3 regions of the Caproicibacterium argilliputei genome follow, and region 3 is predicted to be linked to each of the others. Evidence: predicted binding sites of a transcription regulator. Region 3 holds the regulator's gene; each other region holds the start of a gene.
The links. Region 3 encodes HrcA, which represses chaperone genes, less so after heat shock. Its sites were predicted from a motif close to TGTTAGCACTCNNNNNNNNNGAGTGCTAACA; they were not measured.
Positions count from the first base shown of each region.

Region 1: the regulator HrcA is predicted to act here: its motif matches at 8,341-8,371, upstream of clpB (ATP-dependent chaperone ClpB).
Region 2: the regulator HrcA is predicted to act here: its motif matches at 6,928-6,958, upstream of PXC00_RS09865 (co-chaperone GroES).

Region 1 covers NZ_CP135996.1:1,213,840-1,224,139, reverse strand. The annotation lists gene PXC00_RS05875 (S1 RNA-binding domain-containing protein) at 1-551, shown strand, start outside; gene PXC00_RS05870 (ATP--guanido phosphotransferase) at 548-1,582, opposite strand; gene PXC00_RS05865 (hypothetical protein) at 1,572-2,039, opposite strand; gene PXC00_RS05860 (hypothetical protein) at 2,269-2,406, shown strand; gene PXC00_RS05855 (TIGR03905 family TSCPD domain-containing protein) at 2,482-2,733, opposite strand; gene PXC00_RS05850 (PHP domain-containing protein) at 2,762-3,595, opposite strand; gene PXC00_RS05845 (ABC transporter permease subunit) at 3,708-4,529, opposite strand; gene PXC00_RS05840 (ABC transporter ATP-binding protein) at 4,526-5,434, opposite strand; gene clpB (ATP-dependent chaperone ClpB) at 5,580-8,192, opposite strand; gene PXC00_RS05830 (hypothetical protein) at 8,563-8,700, opposite strand; gene PXC00_RS05825 (hypothetical protein) at 8,726-9,553, opposite strand; gene PXC00_RS05820 (ABC transporter ATP-binding protein) at 9,547-10,245, opposite strand; gene PXC00_RS05815 (GntR family transcriptional regulator) at 10,245-10,300, opposite strand, start outside.
Region 2 covers NZ_CP135996.1:2,030,879-2,041,178, reverse strand. The annotation lists gene PXC00_RS09920 (HU family DNA-binding protein) at 1-129, shown strand, start outside; gene PXC00_RS09915 (YjdF family protein) at 316-732, shown strand; gene PXC00_RS09910 (RNA-binding S4 domain-containing protein) at 766-1,011, shown strand; gene yabP (sporulation protein YabP) at 1,064-1,354, shown strand; gene yabQ (spore cortex biosynthesis protein YabQ) at 1,354-2,037, shown strand; gene PXC00_RS09895 (FtsB family cell division protein) at 1,964-2,188, shown strand; gene PXC00_RS09890 (S1 RNA-binding domain-containing protein) at 2,231-2,722, shown strand; gene PXC00_RS09885 (amidohydrolase) at 2,821-3,987, shown strand; gene PXC00_RS09880 (fumarate hydratase) at 4,003-4,842, shown strand; gene hpf (ribosome hibernation-promoting factor, HPF/YfiA family) at 5,015-5,554, shown strand; gene PXC00_RS09870 (THUMP domain-containing class I SAM-dependent RNA methyltransferase) at 5,624-6,781, shown strand; gene PXC00_RS09865 (co-chaperone GroES) at 7,003-7,287, shown strand; gene groL (chaperonin GroEL) at 7,339-8,970, shown strand; gene mraZ (division/cell wall cluster transcriptional repressor MraZ) at 9,285-9,704, shown strand; gene rsmH (16S rRNA (cytosine(1402)-N(4))-methyltransferase RsmH) at 9,720-10,300, shown strand, end outside.
Region 3 covers NZ_CP135996.1:2,778,987-2,789,286, reverse strand. The annotation lists gene spoIIP (stage II sporulation protein P) at 1-528, opposite strand, end outside; gene PXC00_RS13465 (hypothetical protein) at 648-893, shown strand; gene PXC00_RS13460 (hypothetical protein) at 1,042-1,305, opposite strand; gene PXC00_RS13455 (hypothetical protein) at 1,346-1,621, shown strand; gene lepA (translation elongation factor 4) at 1,671-3,479, opposite strand; gene hemW (radical SAM family heme chaperone HemW) at 3,629-4,771, shown strand; gene hrcA (heat-inducible transcriptional repressor HrcA) at 4,909-5,934, shown strand; gene grpE (nucleotide exchange factor GrpE) at 6,004-6,612, shown strand; gene dnaK (molecular chaperone DnaK) at 6,708-8,573, shown strand; gene dnaJ (molecular chaperone DnaJ) at 8,795-9,937, shown strand; gene greA (transcription elongation factor GreA) at 10,113-10,300, shown strand, end outside.

The DNA.
Region 1 (10,300 bases), 1.3 Mb from region 3:
TGGACGCACGTATCACCCATCTGGAGCCTTTCGGCGCGTTTGTCGACATCGGCTGCGGCATTGTGGCTCTGATGCCGATTGATGCCATCAGTGTTTCGCGCATAGAGCACCCACGGCAGCGCTTCACCACCGGTATGGACATCCGCGCAGTTGTACGCAGCATTGAAGGGCGGCGCATCACGCTAAGTCAGCGGGAACTGCTGGGCACCTGGGAAGAAAACGCCGCGCATTTTCACAGTGGTGAAACCGTTGGCGGCATTGTGCGCAGCATTGAACCTTACGGCATTTTTGTGGAGCTTACCCCAAACCTCGCGGGACTTGCCGAATGCCGCGAAAGCGTGACGACTGGCCAGCAGGCGAGTGTTTACATCAAAAGCATTCTGCCGGCGCGCATGAAAGTCAAATTAGTCATTATCGATACCTTTGACTTAAAAAGCAAACCAGAACCACCGCACTACTACTTTACCGGCGACCACATGGATCACTTCCTGTACTCGCCGCCCGAGAGCAGCAAAATCATCGAAACCGTTTTTACAAAAGAGGAAAACTAGAGCCGCTGCGCAGCCGAAAGCGCACCGCTGACCAGCTGCGCGCGGCGTGTCTGGCGCTGCTGCGGGTCCAGCGCCTTGCCTGCGCGCAGCACCATTGTGGCAGGCTGCACGGCGAACAGCAGCGTATCCATCTGCTCCGGCCGCAGACCATGAACCAAGCCGGCACACAGCCCCATGCGCACATTGGCATAAAGGTGCAGAAATTCGCCGAACTCCAGCATACGAGCACCAACCATCACCGCAAGCCCGCGCGAAACCGCATCCTGTGCTTCGACCGTTGCCAGCAGTTCCGTCCGCGCGCGCCGCTCCCGCTCAATCAGTTGGCTGCCGATAGACTGCAGATTTTCGACCGCGTTTTTTTCGCTGATGCCCAGCGTAATGCGATTTGCCAATTCAAACACAGCACCGGCAGTCTCCACTGCACCATCGAACACGCCACGCAGGGAAAAACCAAGCTGCGCAACGTCGCTGGAAAGCCGTTCCACAGCTCCTCCCTGCTGCAGCGCGGGCAAATGCAGCAGCAAAGCGGGCACCATGCCGGTGCCCAAGTCCGTCAGACTTTGTGTCAAATAGCCGATATCCCCATGAAATGCATAGCGAAGCACACGGTCCAGCATGGTGTCGAGCGTGTCCGCCGCGGACAGCGCGCTGCCGGGCTGGCACCCCGGCAGGACAAGCTGCAGGCGCACATGGTCGGCACCATTCACCATAATGCTCACATGCTCATCTGCTGTATAAAACAGTGTGCGCCCCGCTGGTTTCGCAATAAACTCCGGTGTGCAGAGTTGCCGCTCTACAAAGGAAACCCGCGCTGTTTCGCCTAAATCCTCCAGATCCGCACACAGAAAAGCACCAGCGGCATTGGGCACCCCGCACAGCGCCTTTTCAACGCGCAGACGGCTGCGCTCTTTGTCAGAGCGCGACATTCGCGCTGGGAATGGCAAATCTGCCAGATTGCGCATCATGCAAACACAGGAACCAAGCACCACGTCGCTGTCCGGTCCGGTGCTTTCGTACCATTTATGGCTCATCCGAAGAACCTCCTCCCAAACGGCGCAGGCTCTCCTGCAAAAGCAGTGTCTGCCGTTCTTCCTTTTCCTGCTCAACAGCCTGACGCAGCACCTCCTGCATCAAAACCAGCTGGCTTTGCGGCTGGGGTTGGGGCAGGTTTTCTCCCGGTGTTTTGCCGCAGTGAATATCGCTGCCATACAGCCGCTGCACAATGGGCAGCAGCCGGTCGGCAAATGTTTCATAGCAGCGGGCGCAGCCCACCCTATTTGTCCGCGCGATTTCCTCAAAGGTCGCGCCGCACTGGGGGCAGCGCTCGCCTTCCGGCTCCGACTGCTCCTCTCCGAGGAAGTCACTGAAAACGCTGCCAAAGCCGCGGTCCAGCCCGCTGAGCAGCGTGGTGTAACCCAGCCGGTGCGCACAGGCCGCACAAAGAGCATACTCTGTGAGGCGGCCGTTTACAATTGTTTTTATCTTCATCGTTGCGGGATTTTCCCCGCAGGACTGGCATATCATACGAATCCGTCCTTTCCGGCATAAACTGAACAGCAGCGCAAAGCACGCTGCCATCCCGCAGTTTCAGAATACCACAGGTTTATGAAATAGTTGTGAAAAAGCAGCCGTTTAATCCTTTTGAAAAAAGTTTCTCACACATTTGGACTTTCTGCAATATACTGGACTGTAACAACAAACAAGGAGGCATTTCAATATGTGTAACAATGGTTGTGGCAACAGCAGCGGCTGCTGGATCATCCTGATTATCATCCTCATCCTTTGCTGCTGCGGTGGTTGGGGCAACAACAGCAGCTGCGACGGCTGCGGATGCAACAATGGCTGCGGATGCTAAAAAACAGTCTGTAAATAAGGCTTCATAGATGGAAGGGCTGCGGGAACACCCGCAGCCCTTCCATTGTCCTGCTGTTTACCGGTGCAGGGCTTCCCGCAGTGCCTGCGCCAACTGATCCGGGCAGGAAGTCGACTTACTGCCGCAGCGAATCCCGCTGCATCTGCGAATCACTTCGTCTGCCTTCATGCCCTTTACCAGGGCGCTGATGCCCTTTAGGTTGCCGTCGCAGCCGCCGATAACCTGAACATTCTGAACCACATCGCCGTCCAACTGCAGGCGAATTTCGCGGGAGCAGGTTCCCTTTGTCTTGTAACGATATTCTTCCATGGTCAATCCCTCCAAACGCAAACTATGTTTAAGCGCTTTGCGCCATACGTTTCATAAGACTCAGCTGTGCCTCGTCCGTTGTACAACTGCCAAGCGGCTTCATCTGCTGGGAATACATCCCGTGAAAGTCCGAGCCGCCGGTCATAATCAGCCCGTACTGCTTTGCAAGCGCGCAGAAACATTTTTCATCTTCCGGCACACTGCGCGGATGGGAAACCTCGATGCCATCAATCAAGCGGGACGAGCACAACTCCAGCAAAAGATCGTAGCTGTCATACTCCGCCGGATGTGCCAAAACCGCCAGACCGCCCGCCTCGTGAATCTGGCGAATAACATCCCGTGTTTCCGGATACTTCACCGGTACATAGGCGACTCCTTCGTGTGGGGAAAATAGCCGGTCATACAAATCCCCGTAAATGGAATCTGCATAACCGGCATCCATCAGTGCGTGCATGATGTGCTGCTTGTAAATATTGGTGCTCCCCTGTGCCCGGTGGGTAATCATCTCTACCGGCAGGCGGTACAGCCGCAAGACCTTCTGCAGCATGACCAATGTTGCACGCTTTCGTGTTTCCGCAATGCTGTGGCACAGCCCCAGCAGTCTGTCGGGGTGCGGACAGCAGTAGCAGAGAATATGCGCTTTGCGCCCCGTTTTACCGTCTGTAGTGGAAAATTCCGCGCCCGGAATCACCTCAACGCCCTTTCTTTTTCCGTAAATCACCGCCCGACCGGCACCGGCAAAAGTATCATGGTCCGTTACCGCAATGGTGTCCAGTCCGCGCTTTTTCGCCAGCATCACCAGTTCCTCAATACTTAATGTGCCATCTGACATTTTTGTGTGGCAATGCAAATCCGCCGCCAAAAAAAGACCTCCTCTTTTCCTTATACCAAATCATTCTATCTTATTATAGAACAAAACGGCATGGGAATCAACCTGAGTGACAGCGCAGGTATGCGAAAACGGTTCATTTTTGTCAGCGCAGCAATTTTTCCGGTGTAAAATGCGCGGAGGTGATTTTCCAGATAACACAGTCCACCGCACCAATCAGCAGACCAAGCAGCAGGTAATGCAGCACAGTTAGGCGGAATGTTCCCGTAAACTGCCCTACATACAAAAGAATCAGTGGCAGCAGGACATAGCCACAAATCTGTACCGATTCCATAAAGCTGTGGCTGCGCCCCGACACCAGCACCATAAACAGCACCCCAAACAAAATCAGTGCCGGCGAAAGCAAAAACACCATGGGCAGCCAGATGGGATCTGCCAAAAAAGCCGTTACCCCCAGCAGAATATCGCCAATGGACATGACGATGGCATACAAAACAAAGGAAAGCAGGGACACCAAAGCGGAAAGGCCCACACATCCCAGCACTTTCGAGTTAAAAATCTCTCTGGTAGTCAGCGGTGTCAGAAAAAGCGTTTCAATCGTTCCGCGCTCTTTTTCCCCGACAAAACTGCTGGCTGCTGTGACGCACGCGGTCATCAGCGGCACAATCAGGTACAGCATGGGCGCAAGGCAATCCGAATAAATGTAAAACAGGGACTGCCGGTCATTCATATAACTCTGCTTTTCCGAAAGCAGAGTGCGCATTTGCTCCATGCCGGACACACTGGAAGCCGGCAGCAGGTTGGCAAGCACCATAAACAAAATGGGAAGCAGCACCACAAACACAAGCGGTACAACGACCAGCATGGAACGCACCACAGGATTGTACCACATTTCCCGAAAATCTTTCTTAATCAAGACCATCTGGCGCCCATTCAGCAGGCGGCGCAGGAATTTCGGCAGTTTCACAATGATCTCTCCTTTCCCAACAGTGCCATGTATGCATCCGCCAGCGTAGGCCTGCACAGTCTGGCTTCATAGATATCGTGCCCCTCTGCCACGGCGCGCCGCAGCAATTCCGGCATCTCCTCCTCCTGCTCAATTTCCTTTTCCCAAAAATCGTCGGCACCCTGCGTAAAGCCGCCCAAGGCATCCTGCGGCGGCAGACGGAACCCGGCGCGGATTCGGCAGCCCGCTTTGCGGCACAGTACCTCCAGCGTACCGCCGGCAATCAGACTGCCCTTGCTCAAAATTCCGTATTCGGTGCAAAGTTGCTGGGCATACAGAAAGTGGTGCGTGCAGAGGAAAACCGTGACGCCCTCTTTTTTGACCAAACCGGAAATCACGCCGACCATGGCCTCTGCACCCTCTGTGTCCAACCCCACCGTCGGTTCGTCCAGCAGCAACACCCTGGGGTGCGTCATAAGCGCCCTTGCCAAAGAAAGGCGCTGCAGCATGCCAGTGGGAAATTCGCTGACCGGCAGATCCCGCGCCTGCCAGATGCCAAGCTCTTTCATCAGTTCCGCTGTGCGGGTCTGCGCGTCCGTATTTTTCATGCCCGCCGCTTCGCCGAAAAACGCCAGATTTTCCTGCCCGGTCATACAGGCATACATCCGGGCTGACGGCGTGACCACACCGCACACCTTGTGCAGGCGCGCTGACTTTTTCATAGGGTTAACCCCTAAAATTTCGCTGTAACCGCTTGTCGGTGTCAGCAGCCCTGCCAGTAGTTTGACCGCTGTGGTCTTTCCTGCACCGTTCCCACCAAGCAGCGCAAACGCCGCCCCCTCGGGAACGGTTATGCTCAGTGTATCCAGTGCATTTGCCCTGCCGTCAAACGACTTAGTCAGTCTTTCCGTAAATATTGCATCCATCCGCCTTCTCCTGGCCTCCAGTTCCGCATTCTGTGCGATAATCAGTGTCTTATTAAAAGCATACCTGATTTTCAGATTTTGTCAATAAAGATTCTGTAAAGAAAAAGACGGGAAGCAAGCCGATTCTGCTTCCCGTCTTCTGCTGTTACACTTCCGCGTTATAAACTGTGCCTGCTGTCAACTGCTTGCCGTCATAATCAATGCGAATGGTTGAGCGCGGCGCAAGGTCGCCCGCAATCATTTTTTTTGCAATCAGAGTTTCCACTTTCGACTGCAGAAAACGTTTCAGCGGACGCGCGCCGTACACCGGGTCGTAACCCTGCTCCACCACATAGGCACGGGCGGCATCGGTCAGCCCCACATCCAGCTCGCGGTCTGCCAGCCTGCGGCGCAAAGACGCAATCTGCAGGTCGACAATTTGGTTAATCTCAGCTTTCCCAAGCGGCTTATAGAATACAATTTCATCCAAACGGTTCAGAAACTCCGGACGGAACTGCACACGCAGCTGCGCCTGCACCTGCTTGCGGGCTTCCTCGCTGATGGTACCATCCGGCTGAATCCCCTCCAGAATCTGCTGCGAACCTAAGTTGGAGGTCAAAATCAGAATCGTGTTTTTAAAATCCACCGTGCGCCCCTGACTGTCGGTAATGCGGCCGTCATCCAGCACCTGCAGCAGAATATTAAACACATCCGGATGCGCCTTTTCGACTTCGTCAAACAGCACCACACTGTAGGGCTTGCGGCGAACCGCTTCGGTCAGCTGGCCGCCCTCTTCGTACCCGACATACCCCGGAGGCGCACCGATTAAGCGCGATACACTGTACTTCTCCATATATTCCGACATATCAATCCGCACCATGCTGCGCTCATCGTCAAACAGCGTCTGCGCAAGCGCTTTTGCCAGTTCGGTTTTACCCACGCCGGTCGGGCCGAGGAACAGGAACGAACCGATGGGACGGTTCGGGTCCTGAATGCCCGCGCGCGAACGCAGAATGGCTTCGCTGACTTTCTGCACCGCTTCGTCCTGCCCAATCACACGCTGATGCAGCGTTTCCGGCAGACGCAGCAGTTTGCCGCGTTCGCCCTCCATCAAGCGGCTGACCGGAATGCCCGTCCAGCGCCCGACAATGCGTGCCACTTCTTCCTCATCCACACGGTCGCGCAGCAGCTGATGGTCGTTTTTCTCCGCCTGCTGCTCCGCTTCCTCCAGCGCTTTCTGCATCTGCGGCAGTTTGCCGTACTTGAGTTCCGCTGCTTTGTTCAGGTCATAATCACGCTGTGCCTGCTCGATTTCCGCGTTGCAGTGTTCTATATCTGAGCGAAGCTTCTGTACGGCCTCAATATCCTGCTTTTCGTTTTCCCACTGCGCCTTCATTTCCTTGAAACGTTCGCGCAGCTCCGCCAGTTCTTTCTGCAAATCCACCAGATGCTGCTGGCTGAGGCGGTCGTCCTCTTTTTTCAGCGCAGCCTCTTCGATTTCCAACTGCATGATTTTACGCGACACATCATCCAGTTCGCTCGGCATAGAGTCAATTTCCGTACGGACAGTGGCGCAAGCCTCATCTACCAGGTCAATCGCTTTGTCCGGCAGAAAGCGGTCGGAAATGTACCGATTGGAAAGCGTTGCGGCGGCAATCAGTGCCTGGTCGGTAATCTTAACACCATGGAACACCTCATACCGTTCTTTTAAGCCGCGCAGGATAGACACCGTGTCTTCCACGCTCGGCTCATCCACCATCACCGGCTGAAAGCGGCGTTCCAAGGCGGCATCCTTTTCGATGTACTGGTGATATTCATTAAGGGTGGTTGCGCCGATGCAGTGCAGCTCGCCACGCGCCAGCATGGGCTTGAGCAGATTGCCGGCGTCCATGCTGCCCTCTGTTTTTCCCGCGCCGACAATAGTGTGCAACTCATCGATAAACAAAATGACGCGGCCTTCTGACTTTTTCACTTCGTTGAGCACTGCCTTAAAACGTTCCTCAAACTCGCCGCGGTACTTTGCGCCAGCCACCAATGCGCCCATGTCAAGCGAATACAACTTGTGGTCTTTGAGGTTGTTCGGCACATCGCCTCGCACGATTCGCTGCGCAAGCCCTTCCGCAATGGCGGTTTTGCCGACACCCGGTTCGCCAATGAGCACCGGGTTATTTTTGGTTTTCCGGGACAAAATCCGAATGGTGTCGCGGATTTCAGAGTCGCGGCCGATGACCGGGTCAAGCTTTTGTTCACGTGCCGCCTGCACCAGATCGGTCGCATACTTGGAAAGCGCGTCGTAGGTTTCTTCCGGGCTGTCGCTGGTCACACGCGTGTTGCCGCGCACACTGGAAAGCACCCCCAGAAACCGACTCTCGGTAATGCCGAAGTCACGGAACAGCTTTTTCAGTGTATCGTCTGCCTTGCGCAGCAAGCCGATAAACAGATGTTCTACGGAAACATACTCATCACTCATCCGCTTGGCGGCAGACTCCGCTTCGGTCAGTGCGGTGTCCACATCATGGGAAATGTAAATCTGTCCCGGCTCGCGGCCCGGCCCGGAAACGCCGGGAATTTTTTCAATCGCACCGTCCACCGCGTTCAGAAACGCCTGTGCGTCCACGTTTAACTTTTTCAGCAGCTGCGGAATCAGGCCGTTTTCCTGTGTCAGCAGTGCGCTGAGCAGGTGCGCCTGCTCAATCTGCATATTGTCATGCGAAAGCGCCAGACTCTGCGCGCGCTGCACGGCATCCAATGATTTTTGTGTGAAATTTTGTGCATTCATGGTATCTCACTCCTTCAAAAGAAGCAGCTTCAAAAGCGCTAAACGGCGCCGGAACAGCTTCGCTGCGGAAGCTTTCCTTTGGTGTACAGGAGTTAGTATATCCAGAGTTTGTGAACACATCATGTCCAAAAAATGTACAGATATAGAACTTTAGCACTCTTTTAAAAAGAGTGCTAAAGTTAGTGTACTGGCGTTCTTGAAACACCCTTATGCAATTTTTAAATCCAGATCTCCGGCATTGATTTGCGCACGAATCTCCTGCGAAAAGCCACCGCTTACCCTTGCAAAAACCCGCTTGGACAGCGGTTTATCCGTACCCTGCGTTGCAAAATCGGTCTTCCGTGTACCTGCATTGGCCACGCCCCGAAAATCAAATTTGCTGTCTGGCGCCATGGAGCAGGGACAGCTGCCCCAGCTTCGCTTTCAGCAGAAGAACCGTACCAAAAAGGAAACACAGAGGCAACCCGACTGCATAGTACCAGAGCGTATCAAAAAACACGGTTTTCATGTGTACGGCCTCCCTTTCCCACTGTTTACTCCAAATTCAGGTGGTTTTTCATGATGGACTGCGTAACGGCAAAGTACAGCACACTGAACAGTATCATATAAGCAGAAACGCACGCCATAACAATGTCAGCCACGAATGCGCTGCCGTCCTGTTGCACGTTCAAGGCATGGAAAAACTGCGTCATTCCGCTGCTCTCCGGCAGAGCAGAAATCTGAGAAATTACCCAGATAAGCAGAACCACATGCACTACGCCAAACGCGATGATCATTCCCACGCTGATCGCGCGGTGATGCTTAGGCAGCAGACTGCCGATGCTCAGGGACGCGCAAATCCACAGTTCCAGAAAAACAACGCCGACAACCACCGTGGCAATTCCCATCAAAGTTGTACCAATATATGCCGAATGCTCCCCCAACCAAGAAAAATCCAGCCGATACCAATTCGGCGCAAGATGCCCGACCTCGCCGCCGAGAATCAGCAGGCTCAGCAGGGAAACCAACGTGGTCACAATACCCCACACCGCACTGATGATGACTTTGCTCCAAATCAGCTTTGCCGGCGTAACAGGCAGTGTGTGCATCAAGTAGCCCTCATCCTTAAAAAGGTTGTCGTAATAAAAACGCATACAGATTAAAACGGTAAAAAGGTTAACGCCAAACAGAGCTAGACAATACAGCACGACAAAAATCCCCTGTGCCACACGCAGCGGGTCAAAATTTCCGCCATTCGCCAGCCGGTTGCACGCTGCGTCAAAAATTGCAGCCAAAACTGCCAGCGCCAAAACAATAATATACAGAACGCCAAAACCGCGGGAAGTGGCTTTCAGGTCATACTTAATCAGTTTCTTCAGCATTTGAATACCTCCCGGAAGTAAGCGTCCACGCTGGCGCCCTCATGCTCCCGAATCTCATCTACGGAAGCGTGCAGCACCAGACTGCCGTTGCTAATAAAAATGACTTCATCCAAGACAGACTCGACATCTGCAATCAAGTGCGTACTAATCAGCACGGTGGCATTTTCATTGTAGTTGTTGATAATCGTGTGCAGGATGTAATCCCGCGCGGCAGGGTCCACACCGCCGATTGGCTCATCCAGCAGGTAAAGCTGTGCGCTGCGGCTCATGACTAAAATCAGCTGCACCTTTTCTTTGGTACCCTTGCTCATGGTGCGCAGGCGATCTGCCGTATTTACATGCAGGCGCTGCAACATATCCAGCGCTTTTGCCTTATCAAAATCATCATAAAAATCACTGAACATATCCAGCAGATCCTTCACGCACATCCAGTTGCTGAGATAGGTTCGCTCCGGCAGATAAGAAACAATTTTTTTAGTTTCCGGTCCCGGAAGCATATCGTTGATAGTCAGCACACCGGAACTAGGTGTGAGCAGGCCGTTGCACAGCTTAATCAAAGTGGTTTTGCCGCTGCCGTTTGGCCCCAGCAGGCCCACAATACGCCCACGCTCGACAGTCAAGTCTACGCCGCGCAGCGCTTCTTTTCCAGCGTAATTTTTGCAAAGACCGCTGCACTGTAAAATCGGTTCCATCAAATCTCCCCCTCTTCCTGGTCGTATTCAGCCGTCTGCACCAAATGGACACTTT
Region 2 (10,300 bases), 750 kb from region 3:
TTTGAGTGCCGCAGCCGCAGCGCCCGCCAGGGCCGCGACCCTCGCACGAACAGCACGATTGAGATTCCGGCGTCCAAAGTTCCGGCTTTTAAAGCTGGCAAAGCGTTTAAGGATGCTGTGAACAAGTAATTTTTCGAGTGGATACGGCAGCTACCGGAAACCGGAAGCTGCCTTTTTCTATGAAAGCACAATCTGTTTCAGGCGCAGAGATAAAAACACAGTTCCGGTTGGTAGTCCGGACGCAGCGGCGCTGTCAGTAACCTGCCTCCTTGGTTGTCCGTTCTCTGCGGTTCAAAGTTTTAAGGAGGAACCAAAATGAACAGGACCGTGTCCAAGCTGACCGTGTACTTTGAGGAGCCTTTTTGGGTAGCTGTGTGGGAGCGCAGCGGCGCCGGCGTTTATGAAGCAGGCCGCTTTGTGTTCGGCGCGCAGCCGAAAGACAACGAAGTCTATGCATGGGTTTTAAACCAAAGCGGCAGTCTGCGCTTTGGTCAAAGCAGCGCGGAAGGCGTTGTGGAAAAGCGCAGCAGTCCCAAACGCGAGCAGCGCGCCGCACGCCGCCTGCTGCAGCAGAACGGCGTTGGAACCAAGGCGCAGCAGGCGCTGAAACTGCAGCAGGAGCAGGGCAGGCAGGCGCGCAGAATTCGCACCCGCACGCAGAAAGAAGCGGATAGGGAGCGTTTGTTTGCCCTGCGGGAACAGAAACGCCGTGAAAAGCACCGCGGACACTAAATTTTGGAATTTGACGGCAGAAAGGAATACGCTATGAGACTGGATAAATATTTGAAGGTATCGCGCGTGATTAAGCGCCGCACCGTAGCAAACGAAGCGTGTGATGCCGGGCGTGTGCTGGTGAACGGCAGGCCGGCCCGCGCGTCTTATGATGTCAAGGTCGGCGACAAGTTGGAAATCGCGCTGGGTGCCCACACCGTTAAGGCGGAAGTGCTCAGTGTCAGTGAGTACGCGACGAAGGACAGCGCCGCCTCTATGTACCGTCTTCTGGAAGAATAGCTTTCCCGCGCGCTGCATATATCTTCCTGTATGGACAGGAGGTGTATGCGCGATGTATGAGGAAAAAACAATGAGCGCGTCCAACAGTAAGGCGCCGCATACGGTCACGCTGGACAACCGGCGCGAACTGCGCGCGGCAGGGGTTTCCAAGGTGGACAGTTTTGACGAACAGACGGTTGTGGCTTACACATCCCTGGGGCAGATGGTGGTGCGCGGGGAGGGGCTGCACATTGAAAAACTGAGCGTGGAAACAGGCGAACTGACGCTGACCGGTACAATCTCTTCCATCAGCTATGTGGGGGAGGAAAAGCGCGGCGGTGTTTTGTCGCGCCTGTTCCGCTGATGGACGCTTCCAATGCCCAAAATCTGTTTGCCTTTCTGCTTTTCACCGCTTTGGGGGCGGCGCTGTCGGTTGTTTGGTGCGTGCTGCGGGCGGTACGCGCGCAGCTGCGGGAAAAGGGCGCGTTTAGTATTGTGCTGGAGGCGCTTTTCGGGGTGCTGTGCGCGGTCTGTATCAAGCTGCTGGCGCTGGGCGTCTATTGGGGAGAAGTGCGCGGATTTTTGCTTTTGGGGGCTGGGCTGGGCTTTTGGGCAGTGTATGAAACAGCCGGACGGCTGCTGACATTCTGTATTTGTGCTCTGCTGCGCGCCTGCGTGCGGTTTTTGCTGCGACCGCTGGGGCGGTTGGTGTGCGGAATCGGTCGATTTTTCAGTAAAGCGCTGGCAGTTCCGGTTCGCTTTGTGAAAAAAGTGCTGCAAAGCGTGAAAAACTCCTTGAAATCTGCCCGGCGGTTCGTGTATAATAAAAAAAATGCCAAAAGCACCGCAAAAGGCAGAAATCATGCAGGCCGCGGGAGGGTGAAAGCAGATGCGGGCAGCCAGCAGACCCAAAAAACAGAAAAGTACGCGAAACCTTTTGCTGGGTCTGGCCATCCTCGTGTTTGGTCTGTATATGCTCGCACTGGTGGTCAATCAGCAGTCGCAGATTCGCAGTCAAAAGGCAAAGCTGCAAAGCATCCGAAGTGACATTCAGGTGCAGGAAATTAAAAACAGCGACGTTCGCCATGAGCTGCAAAGCGAAAACCAGAGCAGCGAGTACATTGCCCGCGTGGCGCGCGAAAGCCTGAATATGGCAAAAACAGGAGAGAGAATCTTTATCTGCCCAGGCGGAGACTGACCGCGGGGCGGGGTCAAACTTTAAGGAGGAACAAAGAGTTTTATGCAGCTTGAGGTAGGTACAGTCCTGGAAGGAAAGGTCACCGGCATTACCAAGTTCGGTGCGTTTGTTGAACTTCCCACTGGGCAGACAGGTATGGTTCACATTTCTGAAATCGCGCCTACATTCGTCAAGGAAATCCACGATTTTGTTACAGAAGGACAGACGGTAAAGGTCAAGGTGCTCAACATTGGCGAAAACAACAAAATCAGCCTTTCCATGAAGCAGGCGGAGCCTCATCAGGACGGCGCACCCCGTGCTCGTCAGGGCGGGCGGCCGCCGCGCGCTCCACGCCCCCCACGCCGCCGCCCGGAGCCCCAGCAGCACCGCCCCGGCAGCTATGAGTGGCAGCCCCGCCGCAACGATGCTGCGGATTTTGAAGACATGATGTCCCACTTTAAGCAGACGAGCGACGAAAAAATGTCTGACCTGAAAAAAACCGTAGAGGGCAAGCACGGCGGCTATTCCCGCCGTTCCAACAGCTTTAACAAGTGATTGACCGGCCGCACTGGGCAGCGGGCATCTTCCGCCTGCGCCGTGCGGCCTTTTTCCTGCGGACAGTCCGAACAACAGAGAATACGGGAGAGTCGAAAATGTTATTGATTCACGCAGAAATTCATACCATGGCGGGCGCGGTTCTTGCAGACGGCTGGCTGCAGACCCGCGCGGGAAAAATCGCAGCGCTGGGAGAAATGCCCGCGCCGCAGACGAACGAGGAAATTTACGACTGCCGCGGAGCGGCTATGTATCCTGGCTTTGTGGATGCCCATACCCATTTGGGCATGATGGAGGACGGTCTGACGTTTGAGGGCGACGATGTGAACGAAGACACCGACCCTACCACACCACAGCTGCGCGCCATCGACGGCCTGAACCCGCTGGACCGCGACTTTCGCGAAGCGTTTGAAGCCGGCGTCACGACCGTGGTGACCGGCCCCGGCAGCGCCAACCCTATCGGCGGGCAGATGGCAGCGGTGAAAACCTGCTGCCCCAGCGGTTGTGTGGACGACATGATTTTAAAAGCACCGGTCGCCATCAAAATGGCGATGGGGGAGAACCCAAAAAATGTGTATCGGGAAAAGGAGCGCGGCCCGGTCACCCGTATGGCGACCGCAGCCTTCATTCGTGAGGAGCTTTTTAAAGCCAGACGCTATCTGGAGGAACTGGAGAAAAGCGAAGCAGACGAAGACACCGATCCGCCGGAGTTTGACATGAAGGCGGAGGCACTGCTGCCCGCCCTGCGCCGCGAGGTGGAGGTGCATTTTCACGCACACCGTGCGGACGATATTTTTACGGCGATTCGCCTCGGCAAAGAATTTCATTTGGACTTCGTCATTGTGCATGGTACAGAGGGACATTTAATTGCCGAACGGCTTGCCAAAGAAAATGTGCGCGTTCTTTCCGGCCCGATTCTGTCGGAGCGCTCTAAGCCGGAGCTGCGCAACCTGACGCCGGCTTGCCCTGGTATTCTGAGCAAGGCCGGGGTGCAAACCGCCATTGTTACGGACCATTCGGTGGTGCCCATTCAGTACCTGCCGCTCTGCGCGGGACTTGCTGTACGGGAGGGCATGAGCCGCGAGGACGCCCTGCGCGCCATCACGATTGAGCCCGCGCGTATCTGCCATTTGGAAAACCGTGTCGGTTCTCTGGAGGCAGGCAAGGACGCGGATCTGGTGCTCTTTACAGAAGACCCGCTTTCCAGCCTGACCAAGCCGCGCTTGGTGGTGGCAGACGGAAAGATTGTGTTTGGCCGCAGCTAAAGGGGGAAATCGGGAATGAAGGAATTGGACGCACAGCAGATTACGGAAACCGTGGCGCGGCTTTGTGTGGAGGCGAATCGGCAGCTTCCGCAGGACTTGGAAGCCTGCATCCGCTGCAAAACGGGGGAAGAAACCAACCCGTTGGGCAAAGGAATCCTGCAGGACATCTGCGCAAACATGGGTGCCGCCAGAGAACTGCAGATTCCGGTGTGCCAGGATACCGGAATGGCGGTCATTTTTGCCGAAGTGGGGCAGGAAGTGCATATTTCCGGCAGCTTTGAAGAGGCGGTCAACCGCGGCGTGGCGAAAGGCTACACCGAGGGACTGCTTCGCTGTTCGGTGGCGGCAGACCCGCTTCGCCGCGGCAACACCGGCGACAACACACCGGCGGTTTTGCACACACGACTGGTGCCAGGGGATACGCTGCGTCTGACGGTGGCGCCCAAAGGATTTGGCAGCGAGAACATGAGCCGCCTTTCCATGCTGACACCGGCGGCGTCCGAGCAAGACCTCATCGACTTTGTGGCCGATACCATGCGGCAGGCGGGCAGCAACCCATGTCCGCCGGTTGTGCTGGGCGTCGGAATCGGCGGTGACTTTGAACTGTGTGCTCTGCTTGCGAAAAAAGCGCTTTGCCGTCCGGTTTCGCAGCCAAATGCTGACCCGTACTACGCGGAACTGGAGCGGAAAATGCGCGATGCGGTCAATGCGCTGGATATCGGCCCGCAGGGCTTTGGCGGGGATGTCACCTGCCTTTCATTGGCGATTGAGCAGTATCCCACGCATATTGCAGGGCTGCCGGTGGCGGTAAACGTCGGCTGCCATGTGACACGCCACGCCTCTGCAGTGCTTTAAGAGCGCAGAAAGGGTCGGAAACTTGCCGATTTCCGCAAATTTCGACACTGCTTTTATAAATTTCAGAATAAATTCATGCTTTGACCTTTTCTTTTTTTAGCCAATGTGCTATAGTATCCGTAGAAGAACAGCATGCCTGTTCTTTACGATGCCACGAAGGAGATGTCTGCGTATGAAGGTAACAATTACAGGTAGAAAAGTCAATCTGCGTGAAAACTTTAAGGAACTCGCACGCAAAAAGCTTTCCCGCTTTGACAGAATCTTTAACGAAAACGCCTCTGCCAAAGTGGTCGTCACCGTGGAGCGCAACCGCCAAACCGTGGAAATCACCATTGTCAGTGACGGCATGATTTTCCGCGGCGAGGCTGCCGACCCGGAGATGAACAACGCGCTGGATCAGGTGATCAGCGTACTTGGGCGGCAGATTCGCAAGAACAAGGCAAAGCTGGACAAACAGATTCATTCCACCGCGCTGGATCAGTATGTGCAGCAGTATGTGAATGCCACGGAAGAGCCGGAGGAAGAATATAAAGTTGTGCGTACCAAGCATTTCATAGTCAAACCAATGAGTGTGAATGAAGCAATTCTGCAGATGAATTTGCTGGAGCATCAGTTCTTTATGTTCCGCAATGAGGAAACGGAAGAAATCAATGTCGTTTACCGCCGCCGGCAGGGCAACTACGGGCTGCTGGAGCCGGAGGAAAACGACTGAAAAACAAAAAACGTTTGACTTGCAGAGGCCGGGCCGTACCGGCCTCTCTTGCTGTGTACAGGAGGAACTATGGAAGATTTCAAACTGGCGGCTCCCTGCCTAATGGGAGTCGAGGGACTGGTCGCACAGGAGTTGCGGGAGATGGATGCTCGCGGCGTGGAGGCACAGAACGGTCGTGTGCTGTTTGACGGAACGCCGCAGATGCTCGCACGCGCCAATTTATGCTCCCGCTTTGCGGAGCGGATTCAGGTGTTGGTGGGCACCTTCCCCGCGCACACGTTTGACCAGCTTTTTGAACAGGTAAAGGCACTGCCGTGGGAGCGCTGGATTGGAAAAAACGATGCGTTTCCGGTGAAGGGGCGTTCTCTTTCCTCGCAGCTGCACAGCATTCCGGACTGCCAGAAAATTATTAAAAAAGCCATTGTGGAGCGGCTGCGGCAAAAGTACCGTCTGAGCTGGTTCGCGGAAAGCGGAAATTTGTACCAGGTGCAGTTTCTGATTTTGAAAGACCAGGTCAGCGTGATGCTGGACACCTCCGGCGCGGGTCTGCACAAGCGCGGCTACCGCCAGAACGCGGCGGAAGCACCCATTAAGGAAACCCTGGCGGCGGCGCTGGCAGCACTTTCCCGCGTGCGTACGGATGCCAATCTGTACGACCCATGCTGCGGCTCCGGCACGATTCTGATTGAGTCGGCGATGTATGCCATGCACATGGCGCCAGGGTTGCAGCGCCGCTTTTCCGCGCAGTTTTGGCCGCAGGTGCCGGAAGATCTCTGGAAGCGTGAAAAGGACCGCGCGCTGAGTCTGGTGCTGCGGGACGCTGCTTTTCAAGGGCGCGGCAGCGACATCGACGGCGCGGCGGTGGATTTGACCTTGGACAACGCCCGCAAGGCCGGTGTGATTTCTCACATCAAGGCAGTGAAGGCGGACCTTGCGGATTTTGCGCCGGATACCGAGCACGGCTGTGTCATCTGCAACCCGCCTTACGGAGAGCGGCTGCTGGACCTCAAGCAGGCGGAGGAGCTGTACCGTACGATGGGCAGGGTGTTTCCGGCGCGGCGCGGCTGGAACTACACGGTCATCAGCCCAGACGAAACGTTTGAGGAGTGCTTTGGCCGCCGTGCCGACAAGCGCCGCAAACTTTATAACGGTATGATTAAGTGCCAGACTTATATGTTTTACCGCGCGGCACCTGCCGCGCACCCAAACAGCAGCGCAGATGCATGAAAAAAGAACCGAAATAGCACTCCAGAATTTGGAGTGCTATTTTCATTCTTTTGAGGAATTATAGCGTGCCTAAATGTAAATAATTTATGAAATCAGCAGATTTTCAAAAAAACCTCTTGATTTTTCAGAAAAAGCAGGTAAAATAAGATTAGCACTCAAGAACAAAGAGTGCTAAAACAAATAGCGAATTATTCAACATATCTAAAGGAGGACGTATTTCAATGACAATCAAACCTTTGTCCGACAGAATCCTGATTAAAATGGAAGCACCCGAAGAAACCACACAGAGCGGTATTCTGCTGACCGGAAATGCGAAAGAGAAGCCGCAGGTTGCGGCTGTCGTTGCAGTTGGCCCCGGCGGTTTGGTGGACGGCAAAGAAGTCAAGATGACCGTGAAAGTCGGTGACCGTGTGCTGACCAGCAAATATTCCGGCACCGAAGTAAAGATGGACGGCGAAGAGTACACCATTGTTCGTCAGTCCGATGTCCTTGCAGTCGTTGAGTAATCAAATAATCGGCAGCGCATCTGCGCATTGAAATAACTGGAGGTATTCATCATGGCGAAACAGATCATTTATGGGGAAGACGCACGCAAGGCACTCATGAAGGGCGTCGACCAGCTTTCTGATACCGTAAAAATCACGCTTGGGCCCAAGGGCCGCAACGTGGTTCTGGATAAAAAGTACGGCGCTCCGCTCATCACCAACGATGGTGTTACCATTGCCAAGGAAATTGAGTTGGAAGATCCTTTCGAGAACATGGGTGCGCAGCTCGTCAAGGAAGTTGCCACCAAGACCAATGATGTTGCGGGCGACGGTACTACCACCGCAACCGTGCTGGCACAGGCGCTTATCCGTGAGGGCATGAAGAATGTCACTGCGGGTGCAAACCCGATGGCGGTGCGCCACGGGATGCAGGAGGCTGTTGATACGGCAGTCGAGGCCATTAAAAACAACAGCAAGACCGTCAGTGGCAAAGAGGATATTGCACGTGTTGCAACCGTTTCTTCCTCCAATGCGTTTGTGGGCGACCTGATTGCGGATGCAATGGAAAAGGTTACAAATGACGGCGTTATCACGATTGAAGAGTCTAAGACAGCAGAGACTTACAGCGAAGTTGTGGAAGGCATGATGTTTGACCGCGGCTATGTTTCCCCTTACTTGGTCACGGATACAGACAAGATGATCTGCGAGCTGGACGGTCCGTACATCATCATTACCGATAAGAAGATTTCCGCATTCCAGGAAATTTTGCCGCTGCTCGAGAAAATCGTCAATACCGGCAAGAAGTTCCTGATTATTGCGGACGATATTGAGGGTGATGCGCTGACCAACCTGCTGCTTAACAAGCTGCGCGGTACCCTGAACTTCGGCGCGGTCAAGGCACCGGGCTTCGGCGACCGCCGCAAGGAAATGCTGCAGGATATCGCAACTCTGACCGGCGGCAAGGTCATCACTGCTGACCTCGGTCTGGAGTTCAAGGACGTTGAACTGGATATGCTCGGCCGTGCGCGTCAGGTGAAGATTGACAAGGAAAACACCATCATTGTGGACGGCAACGGCGACAAGGAAGAAATCAAGGCCCGCACTGCACAGATCCGTGCGCAGATTGAGGAAACCACCTCTGACTTTGACCGTGAAAAGCTGCAGGAACGCCTGGCAAAACTCGCCGGCGGCGTAGCAGTCATCAAAGTCGGCGCTGCAACCGAAATCGAAATGAAAGAGAAGAAGATGCGCATTGAAGATGCACTCAACTCCACCAAAGCAGCGGTGGAAGAGGGCATTGTTGCCGGCGGCGGCACCGCATTGGTTAATACGATCTCTGCAGTGGAAAAGCTGCTGGAAAATAAAGAGGGCGATGAAAAAACCGGCATTGCCATCGTTCTGAAGGCACTCGAAGAGCCGATCCGCCAGATTGCTGCCAACGCAGGCGTAGAGGGTTCCGTGATTCTGGAACATATTAAGAATGCCGGCAAGGCAAACTACGGCTATAACGCTGCAACCGGTGAGTATGGCGATATGATTGATTTCGGCGTTGTAGACCCGACCAAGGTTACACGTTCTGCCCTGCAAAACGCTGCTTCTGTTGCGGAAACCGTTTTGACCACAGAGTCTTTGGTTGCCGATAAGCCGGAGCCGCAGGCGCCGGCCGCACCAGCTGCTGACCCGGGCATGGGCGGTATGTACTGATTCGGAAAAATCGGTCTGAAAATTAAAAAAGGAACTGTTGCACACATCCGAAAGGTGCTGTGCCGCAGTTCCTTTTTTGTATTTACCAACCTGCTGAAAAAGTTAGAAAAAACGTATACTTTTGATAAAGAAACCGTTTCTTGTTGAACATACTAAGAGAAAATGAAGCAGCAGTAAAAAAGTTTACATAATTTATAAAAAACCATTGCATTCAAAACAGATATCGCTTATAATAAATGCATTAGTGGTGAAAGGTGGTGGGAAGTGGCACACCATTATGCGTGTGTGGCACGCTTCCCACAAAGTCGAAAATTATGTTGATTGGCGAATACCAACATAATATTGACGCCAAAGGGCGTGTGATTGTGCCTTCCAAATTCCGTGAGGATTTGGGAGAGCATTTCTATATCGCAAAAGGTCTGGATCACTGCTTGTTCGTTTTTTCTCCGAAAGAATGGGACAGGCTGCAGGAAAAGGTGCGTGCCATGCCCATCAGCAAAGCGCGCGGTCTGCAGCGTTTCTTCTTTTCCGGCGCGGCAGAGGTGCTTCCGGACAAGCAGGGGCGCATTCTCATTCCACAGATTCTGCGCGACCATGCTAATCTGGCTAAGGACGTTACTTTCATCGGCGCTTCGAGCCGCGCGGAAATCTGGAACACCGCGGCGTGGAATGCGTTCAATGAAAACCTGACCGAAGACAGTATCGCGGAGGCCATGGACGAACTGGAACTGTAAACTATGGAGGTCTGCATGGAATTTCAGCATATTCCCGTCTTATTCCATGAAACGATTGAAAGTCTGGCGATTGTGCCGGATGGTCGATATATTGACGGTACAGCGGGCGGCGGCGGTCACAGCCAGGCAATTTTAGACGGGCTGACCGGCAGTGGGCGGCTGCTTTCCATTGACCAAGATCCCGATGCAGTTGCCGTGTGCCGGGCACGGTTTGCGGGCAATCCGCACAGCTTGGTTCGGCGTGGAAACTTTTCCAACCTGCTAGAGCTGGCGCGCAGCGAGGATTTGCTGCCGGTAAACGGTGTTTTGCTGGACATCGGTGTTTCCTCCCACCAACTGGACGACCCGGAGCGCGGCTTTTCGTTTCATCAGGACGCACCGCTGGATATGCGTATGAGTCAGGAAGGCTCCAGTGCAAAAGATTTAGTTAACACCCTTTCCTGGCAGGAACTTGCAGACATTCTGCGCAAATACGGGGAGGAGCGCTTCGCCGCACGGATTGCACAGGGCATTGTCCGGGCACGCGCGGAAGCGCCGGTGGAAACTACCGGACAGCTGGCGGAAATTGTCAAAGCCAATGTGCCCGCCGCCGTGCG
Region 3 (10,300 bases):
AGCAAAGGCTTCTGTGGTATGGGTGTGGTAAATCAAAACCATAGGGGTGCCGTCCAGCTTGATGTTGAGCGGCGGCTTTTCCTTTAAAACCGAGGCAACGTCCAGGGTGTGGTTTTTGTTGGCATTCTTTACCCGAATGCCGTCCTGCTCCTCGCCTGTGTCGGAAATATCGGTTTCCAAGATTTGATTGCCGAGGCTTTTGTCCGGCAATTGCTGGGTTGCACCGCTTCCGGTCGGCAGGGAGGAAGTGGCAGCGCTTGCTGCGGGAGAGGAAACTACGGAGGAGGAATCCGATGCGGAGGAGGAACGGGAGACAGGCGCAGCGGAAGACACTGCCGGTTGTTTGGAAGATACAGCGGTGTCTGCTATGCCGTGCTGCAGAGCCTGTACCGCTCCGGTGGGCAGGATAAACCCAGCGGCGGCCAGCGCGCTTTCCTGCGCGGTGATGGATGGAAAGCGCGCAACCACGCAGGCACAGGCGGCAACCGCCATCAGCACAGTGCCCACGGCTTTTATTTTTACGTTCATGACAAAATCCCCCGCTTATTCGGCATTCCTTTTTCGGGAAAGGTACAACGAATACTATGGAAAAATTCTGCCAAATATGAACTGGGGACAAAGTTTTCGCCCCGCGGGGAGGTGCAGCATTGAAAAACAGACGGAAAAGGACGTTTGCCTGCGCGTTTGCGGGTACGCTGCTGGTACTGCTGCTGCTGGCGGGGCTGGGGGGCGCGGATGTCATTTGCAGGCATATGACGTATGCGGATGGCCGCACCCTGTACGAGAGCCGGATTCGGCCGCTGCTTTCGTGGCAAGGTTCCCTTTGTAAATTCACGGATTTATGGTATAATCAATTCGTAGATTTTGTATGCCCAGAAGCACTGGAGGATTGATTGTGACCTGTCAAAAGCAGAGGTGGAAACGCTTATCCCGTTTTGCCGCGGGGCTGTGCTGCGCCGTGGCGGTGTTCTGCGGGGCTGTGCTGCCCGGATTCGCCACTTCGGGCGAAGGCGCTTCTGAGCCCATAAAGGCGCCGATATCTCAGCCGGTGCCCTCCCATGCGCCGGCTTCTAAAGTGGAAGCTTCCAAGCCGGCGGTTTCAAAAGCACCGGTATCCAAACCGGTTTCGTCAAAACCGGTATCATCGCACAGCACGATGTCGCGGGCAGCATCTTCTGCCAGAACCTCCTCACGTGCGGCTTCCTCCCGCAGGGCATCTTCCCGCAGGGCTTCCTCCCGCGCAGCGGTCTCTTCTGGCGCATCGTCGGTTTCGGCGTCCTCTGCAGCTTCCAAGGTTTCTTCCACAAAAGCTTCCTCAGCGGCGAGCACGGCTGCCGGGGGAATCGTGCTGCCGAGTGTTGGCAGTGTATCTGAAGAAAACCTGTTTGCCAATCCGGTGGATTTGACCGGACGGAACACAACCATCAACGGGGTTGGCATTGCGCTGTGGACGGTTGCGGTCAGTGCGGGCGTGGTGGTGTTTTTGGTGGTGTACCGCAACCGCGGCAAGGCCCGCAAAGAAACGGTCGGCCACCAGCGGTACCGCTCAGTGCGACGGGACAAGAAAAAGCGGCTGCTGGGCAATAAATACTATAACGACAGCAAATATAAGGGTGAATAAAAGGCTGCTGCAGAAAATCATCTGCAGCAGCCTTTTTGCAGGGCAAAAATTACTCGTCGAGTTTGAGCACCGCCATGAAGGCGTCCTGCGGCAGTTCGACGGAACCGACCTGGCGCATACGCTTTTTGCCTTCCTTCTGCTTTTCCAGCAGCTTTTTCTTGCGGGAGATGTCGCCGCCATAGCATTTAGCAAGTACGTCCTTGCGAAGCGCCTTAACGGTTTCGCGCGCGATAATGCGGCCGCCGATGCACGCTTGAATCGGCACCTCAAACAGCTGGCGCGGAATTTTGTCTTTCAGTTTTTCTGCCATTTTCCGTGCGCGGGTGTAAGCTTTGTCCGCATGGATGATGAAGCTCAGGGCGTCCACGACTTCGCTGTTGATCATAATGTCCAGTTTTACCAGATTGCTCTTTTCATAGCCTGCAAGTTCATAGTCAAAGCTGGCGTAGCCGCGGGTGCGGCTTTTCAGCGCGTCAAAGAAGTCGTATACGATTTCGTTGAGCGGCAGACGGTAATGAATGTCAACACGGTCGGTGTCGATGTACTGCATATCTTCAAAAACGCCGCGGCGCTCTTGGCACAGTTCCATGATGTTGCCCACGTACTCGCTGGGGGTGTAAATATGCGCGTTGGCGATGGGCTCTTTCGCCTCTGCAATGGTGGAGGGATCCGGATAGTTGGTGGGATTGTCGATTTTCAGCTCGGTGCCGTCCGTCAGGGTAATCTCATACACCACGCTCGGCGCGGTGGTGACCAAGTCCAGGTTATACTCCCGTTCCAGCCGTTCCTGTACGATTTCCATGTGCAGAAGGCCCAGAAATCCGCATCGAAAGCCGAAGCCGAGCGCGGCGCTGGTTTCCGGTTCATAGGAAAGCGCGGCATCGTTGAGCTGCAGCTTTTCGAGGGCATCGCGCAGGTCGGGGTATTTCGCGCCGTCCGCAGGATAAATGCCGCAGAAAACCATCGGCTGTGCGGCGCGGTAGCCGGGCAGCGCTTCGGCCGCAGGGCGGTCTGCCAGCGTGATGGTGTCGCCAACGCGGGCTTCCTTAACCGCTTTGATGGAGGCGGTGATGTAACCGACCTCGCCAGCCTCCAGCGTTCCGGATGGCTCAAACGAGGTGGCGCGCATATAGCCGCACTCCACAACGGTGAAGTTGCAACCGGTGGACATCATGTGGATGGTGTCGCCGGTGTGCACCATGCCCTGCACAATGCGCACGTGCGCGATGACGCCCTTGTAAGCATCGTAATAGGAGTCAAAGATCAGCGCTTGCAGCGGTGCGGTGCTGTCGCCCTGCGGTGGCGGAATCAGGTGGACAATCTGTTCCATCACAGCGGGAATGTTTAAGCCGGTTTTGGCGCTGATGCAAGGGGCATCCTGCGCGGGAATGCCGATGACGTCTTCAATTTCCTTTTTGACGCGGTCGGGGTCGGCGCTGGGCAGGTCAATTTTATTGATGACCGGCACAACTTCCAGCCCGGCATCCGCCGCCAGATAGGTGTTTGCCAGCGTCTGTGCCTCGATGCCCTGACTGGCGTCCACCACCAGCACAGCGCCTTCGCAGGCGGCCAGCGAGCGGCTGACCTCGTAATTAAAGTCAACGTGACCGGGCGTGTCAATTAAATTAAAAACATAGTCCAAGCCGTCCTTTGCGGTATAGACGAGCGTGACCGCGTGTGCTTTAATGGTAATGCCGCGTTCACGCTCCAAATCCATGTCGTCCAGAATCTGATTTTCCATCTCGCGCAGGGGCACGGACTTTGTCTGCTCCAGAATGCGGTCCGCCAGCGTGGACTTGCCGTGGTCAATATGTGCGATGATGCTGAAGTTCCGGATCCGTTCACGTGGAATCTGCAAATTTTGTTTCCCCTTTCTTGTGCGGGTTTCCAGAGAAGAACCGTTTCGATTGCCTTTAGTATACCATAAAGAAAGAAAATGCAAAAGAGAGAAAACGCACAGGCGCGGCGGGTGGGCGCGAATTTTTTTGAAAGCAGGTGTTTATTAGGATGGAACCGGTGGGACTCTATATCCATGTGCCGTTTTGTGACGGAAAATGTCCGTACTGCGACTTTTTCTCGCTGCGCGGCAGCGAGAAAACCATGGATGAATATACAGAATGTATTGTTAGAGAACTAAAAAAATACAAAAAGGAATATCCGGCTTTGCAGGCAGATACCCTGTACTTCGGCGGCGGCACGCCGAGCCTGCTGGGTGCGCGGCGGCTTTGCCGGATTTTGACGGTGGCAAAGGAAGCTTTTGGTTTGGAAAATGCGGAGATTACGCTCGAAGCGAATCCGGACAAATCCTTAAAGGAACTGTTCGGGCAGGTTCGGCAGGCGGGTGTCAACCGCATTTCCCTGGGGCTGCAGAGTGCCGATGAGCGAGAGCTGCACACATTGGGCAGGCAGCATACGGCGCAGCAGGCAGCGCAGGCGGTTGCCGACGCACGCGATGCGGGCATTGCAAAGGTTTCGCTGGACTTAATGCTGGCGGTGCCGGGGCAGACCCGGCAGAGCCTGCGCAACAGCATTCGCTTTTGTCTGGAGGCGGGGGTTACCCATCTGTCCGCATATTTGCTGCGGGTGGAGGAGCGCACGGCATTCTGGCAGCAGCGGCAGACTTTGTGCCTGCCCGACGAGGAAGAGTCCGCCCGGCTGTACGAATCTGCCTGTGCACAGCTGGAGGCCGGTGGTCTGCGGCAGTATGAAATCAGCAATTTTGCAGTTCCGGGGTGCGAAAGCAGGCACAACCTGAAGTACTGGAACCTGCAGCCGTACCTGGGATTCGGTCCGGCTGCACATTCCTATTTTTTGGGACGGCGCTTTTACCGGACGCGCTCCCTGCGCGCGTTTCTGAACGGAGAGGAGCCGCTGCCGGAAACGGACGAGGAGATTCCCGCGGGTTCCTTTACGGAGTATGCCATGCTGCGCCTGCGGCTGACAGAAGGGCTGACGGAAGCAGGCTGCCGTGCTTGCTTTGGCAGCGGGATTCCTGAAGAAGTTCGGCGCGCCGCCCGGCGGTATGAAGCGGCAGGGCTGACACGGACGGGGCCGGCAGGCATTCAGCTTACAACGCAGGGATTTTTGGTCAGCAGCGCGCTGCTGGCGGAACTGCTGTTTAGCGATGGAAACGGGCAGGAACTGGCGTGAAACGTGCCGGAGAAGGCGCAAATTCATAATGTATTTACAATTATCCTATTGACAGCAGGGCAAAGTAATGGTACATTAGTAACTGTAGTTAGCACTCAACTTGATAGAGTGCTAACCGCAAAAGGGAGGCGAGGATATTGGAGCTGACGCCACGCAAGCAGAAGATTCTGCAGGCTGTTATTGAGCTTTACACCGTTTCCGGTGAGCCGGTGGGCAGCAAGGCATTATGCGACTGCCTGGACTTCTCCGTATCCAGTGCCACCGTCCGAAACGAAATGAGCGACCTGGCTGCCATGGGGCTGCTGGACCAGCCGCACACCTCTGCCGGGCGGGTGCCCAGCGAACGCGGCTACCGGCTGTATCTGGATGAGCTGATGATACCGGCGCCGGTTACGCCGGAAGAACGGCACTTTATCGATGCGCTGCTGCTGCCCAGTGCGTATGACCCCGAAAAGCTGCTGGACGGTGTGGCGCGCACACTGGCGGGGCTGACACACATGGCGGCGGTGACCACCACACCGAGTGGCAGCGGCGCCTCTGTGGCGGGCATTCAGTTTGTGCAGACCAGCCGGCGCACCGCGATGGTTATTCTGATGACCAGCTCCGGCACCATGCACAGCCGTGTGTTCCACTGCGACTTTGAGCTGACGCCGGAAATCCTGCGAGTGTTTTTCCGCGTGTTTAACGAAAGTCTGGCAGGGCGTCCGGTGCGCAGCATCACCCCTGCCTGTATTCAGACCATGGGCGCGGGCATGGGGGAAGCGGCGCTGCTGATGAGCAGTGCGCTGATGGCACTGCAGGATGTCGCCCGTGAGGCAATGGGCAGCGATGTGCGCATGGACGGGCAGACCAACCTGCTTTTTTTCCCGGAGTTCAATGCCGAAAACCTGCGCCGCATTATGCGGTACCTTTCCCGCCCGCAGGAGGTTTACCGCCTGCTGGAGCGCGCGGGTACACGGGTTTACATTGGGCAGGAAAGCGGCGTGCCCGCCCTGCGCGATGCGGGGCTGCTTGTTGCGCACTACGCGGTGCGCGGGCAGGACGCCGGTGCCATTGCCGTGCTGGGGCCGATACGGATGGATTACCCGAAGCTCACCGGCAGCCTGGAGTACCTGGCGCGCAGCGTGGGTCGCATGCTGACAGAGTTGATTGACCTGCAGTAGCGGGCGGCGCGAAATGACTTGGTTTATAAGCGATTTTGCTTACGATAGATGACTAGGAAAGGGGTAAACGTGAATTTGAATACCGAAGAAAAGAAAGAAACAGAAAGCACGCAGCAGACGCCCGCAGAAGAAAAGCAGGAACAGGCCGTGCCGGAAACGAAAGAGCCCCAGAACCCGTCCAAAGCGGACAAAAAAGAAAAAAAGGCAAAGAAAAAGACACAGGAAGATGCCCTGAAGGCTGATTTGGAAACCGCCAAAGCTGAGGCAGCCAAACAGAAAGACCTGCTGCTGCGCACCGCGGCGGAGTATGACAACTTCCGCAAGCGGACGGAGCGCGAAAAAAGCGCACTGTATGCGGGTGCAACCGCAGACGCGGTGCAGGAGTTCCTGCCGGTGGCAGACAATCTGGAGCGGGCGCTCAGCCAGCCGGACTGCTCTGTGGAAGACCTGCGCAAGGGCATTGAAATGGTGCAGAAGCAGATGGACGACGCCCTCGAAAAACTCGGCGTCGAGCCAATGGGCAAGGAAGGTGAACCGTTTGACGCGCAGCTGCACAATGCCGTTTCGCACATAGAAAGTGAGGAACTTGGTGAAAATGTAATTGCGCAGGTGTACCAGAAGGGCTACCGGATGGGCAGCAAAGTGGTGCGCCACGCCATGGTGCAGGTCGCCAATTAGCGGCGCTGCCTGAAAATCATCTACAGCCTGCCGCAAGGCAGTTTTCCACATAAATTTTGAATAGTTTATCTGAAAATAAAACGGAGGTAAGAACTATGAGCAAAACTATTGGGATTGACCTTGGCACAACCAACTCCTGCGTGGCGGTCATTGAGGGCGGCGAGCCGGTCGTAATCGCCAATGCAGAGGGCGCACGCACAACACCGTCTGTTGTGGCTTTCAAGAAAGACGGCGAGCGCATTGTCGGTCAGGCCGCAAAACGCCAGGCTATCGCGAACCCGGAACGCACCGTGATTTCCATTAAGCGCGAGATGGGCTCCGACTTCAAAGTGAAGATTGACGACAAGCAGTACACGCCGCAGGAAATCAGCGCTATGATTCTGCAGAAGCTGAAGGCGGACGCAGAGGCATATCTGGGCGAGCCGGTCAGCAGCGCAGTCATTACGGTTCCGGCATACTTTACGGACTCACAGCGCCAGGCGACTAAGGACGCGGGCAAGATTGCGGGGCTTGATGTTAAGCGGATTATCAACGAGCCGACCGCCGCGGCACTTTCTTACGGGATTGACAAGGGCGAAGAGCAGAAGGTTATGGTTTATGACCTTGGCGGCGGCACCTTTGATGTTTCCATCATTGAGATGGGCGACGGCGTGCAGGAAGTTTTGGCAACCGCAGGCAACAACCGCCTGGGCGGCGACGACTTTGACAAGCGCGTTATGGACTGGATGGTCAGCGAGTTTAAAAAGGAAAACGGCATTGACCTTTCCGGCGACAAGATGGCAGTACAGCGCCTGAAGGAAGCGGCGGAAAAGGCGAAAATCGAGCTTTCCGGCATGACCAGCACGCAGATTAACTTGCCGTTTATCACTGCGGACGCGACCGGCCCGAAGCATTTGGACCTGACGCTGACCCGTGCGAAGTTTGACGAGCTGACCGCAGATTTGGTCGAAAAGACCATGGGCCCGGTACAGCAGGCCATGAAGGACGCAGGGCTTTCTTTCAATGAAATCAACAAGGTGCTGATGGTCGGCGGTTCTTCCCGTATTCCGGCTGTGCAGGACGCAGTAAAAAAGGCAACCGGCAAAGATCCGTTTAAGGGTATCAACCCGGACGAATGTGTGGCCATCGGCGCGGCGCTGCAGGCAGGCGTTCTGGGCGGCGAAGTCGAAGGACTGCTGCTGCTGGACGTGACGCCGCTTTCGCTGGGCGTTGAAACCATGGGCGGCGTTATGACCAAGGTTATCGAGCGCAACACGACCATCCCGACCAAGAAGAGCCAGGTGTTCTCCACTGCGGCAGACGGCCAGACTCAGGTGGAAATCAATGTCCTGCAGGGCGAGCGCGAATTTGCCCGCGACAACAAGCAACTCGGCATCTTTAAGCTGGACGGCATTGCCCCGGCACCGCGCGGAATCCCCCAGATTGAGGTTTCCTTTGATATCGACGCCAACGGCATTGTCAATGTTTCCGCAAAGGATATGGGCACCGGCAAGGAGCAGCACATCACGATTTCCTCTTCTTCCAACATGAGCAAGGATGATATCGACAAGGCTGTGAAGGAAGCTGAAAAATTTGCCGCAGAGGATAAACAGCGCCGCGAGGAAGTGGACGCGAAGAACAGCGCGGAGCAGATGGTTTACACAGCGGAGAAGTTGATTTCCGACAGCGGCGACAAGATTGACGCCGCCGACAAGAGCGAACTGGAAACCAAGATTAACGCAGTGAAGGAAGCCAATAAGGGCGAAAATCTGGAGGACATTAAGGCGAAGAGCGACGAACTGCAGAAGACGATGTTCTCTATCAGCGAGAAGCTTTACAAGGCAAACGCCCCGCAGGGGGCAGCGCCGGGAGCCGCACCGAACGGCGCGCCGACAGGCGGTCAAACCACGGATGCAAACGGCAACCCGGTTTATGATGCCGAGTACAAAGATGTGGACGATAAAAAAGACGATAAGAAATAAGACCTGATTCATGCAGGACGTACGGCAGGGGCTTCTTTTGAGGCCCCTGTTGTCCTATTAAAAAGGAAAAGCGGGTGCGGCCTCGTGCTGACTTGCGCGTGGCTTCCGCTTGACTTTCCCGAAAAACACTAGTATTCTTTAAAAATGTCCGGCAGCGCTGCCGTGTGTGGAAAATACAATGCAAATGAAAATAGAAATCGTGTCCTGCGAGGAGGAATTTTATGGCGGACAAAAGGGATTACTATGAAGTAATGGGCGTGCCGAAGAATGCCTCGGAGGATGAAATCAAGAAGGCATACCGAAAGCTTGCCAAAAAATATCACCCCGATCTGCATCCCGGTGACAAAGTCGCCGAGGAAAAGTTTAAGGAGCTGAACGAAGCGTACGAAGTGCTGTCTGACAAAGAGAAACGCACCCGGTACGACCAGTTCGGTCATGCGGGCGTCGACCCGAACTTCGGCGGCGGCGCCGCCGGTGGGAACCCCTTTGGCGTTGACATGGATTTTGGCGACATATTCGATTCCTTTTTCGGCGGAAATCCGTTTGGCGGGCGGCATTCCAGCCCGAATGCGCCACGCCGCGGTTCAGATGTGGAGGCGGCGCTGGTCATTGAATTTGAGGAAGCCGCCAAAGGCTGCCGCAAAACGGTTGCCTATGAAAAAGTGGAAGCTTGCCCGGACTGTCACGGTTCCGGTGCCAAAGCGGGCACCAGTGTGAAAACCTGCCCGGCCTGCGGCGGCTCCGGCCAGGTGCGGGTGACCCAGAATACCTTTATGGGTGTGGTGCAGACTACCCGTCCCTGCGACCGCTGCGGCGGCACCGGCAAAGTGATTGAAACACCGTGTCCCACCTGTCGAGGAAGCGGTCACCTGCGCAAAAAGCGCACCATCGAAATCAATGTGCCTGCCGGTATTGATGACAGGCAGATTCTGAATGTTTCTGGACAGGGCAATGCCGGAACCAACGGCGGCCCCGCCGGTGACCTGCACCTGTTGGTGAATGTACGCCCGCACCCGCTGTTTGAGCGTAAAGGAAACGATATTTGGTGTGATATGCCGATTACCTTTATGCAGGCGGCGCTGGGCGGCGAAGTGATTGTTCCGACGCTGGACGGCAAGGTGAGCTACGAAGTACGCGAGGGCACGCAGCCCGGCGATATCTTCAAACTGAAAGGTAAGGGCGTGACCAAGCTTTCCGGCCGCGGCCGCGGCGACCAGTATGTGCGCATGGTGCTTGAAGTGCCGAAAAATCTGACAGTGAAGCAAAAAGAGCTGCTCAAAAAATTTGAGGACAGCACCAGCGAGAAAAATTACCAAAAACGCAAAGGATTTTTTGAAAAGCTGAAAAAGAAGTTCGGGGACTGAGCACAGCCCGAACGGCGTAAAGCCGTACCAGAGGAAATTCCGGTGCGGCTTTTGTTTTGCCAAAAAACTGCCGGCAGGCGGTGTGGCGGTATATTGACATTGGCAGAGCAGTTTATTATAATAATAAAGTATATCTAAATGCGGGAGCTGTACTCCCTGAAAAGGTGGTAAAACCATGCAGAAGCAAACCGTTTTAACCAAAGAAGGCCTTGAAAAGCTCGAAAAAGAACTGGAAGAATTAAAAGGTGTTAAACGGAAAGAAGTAGCGGAAAAAATCAAAGTGGCTTTGGGCTATGGCGACCTTTCCGAGAACAGTGAATATGACGAAGCGAAAAACGAGCAGGCAATTCTGGAAGCGCGCAT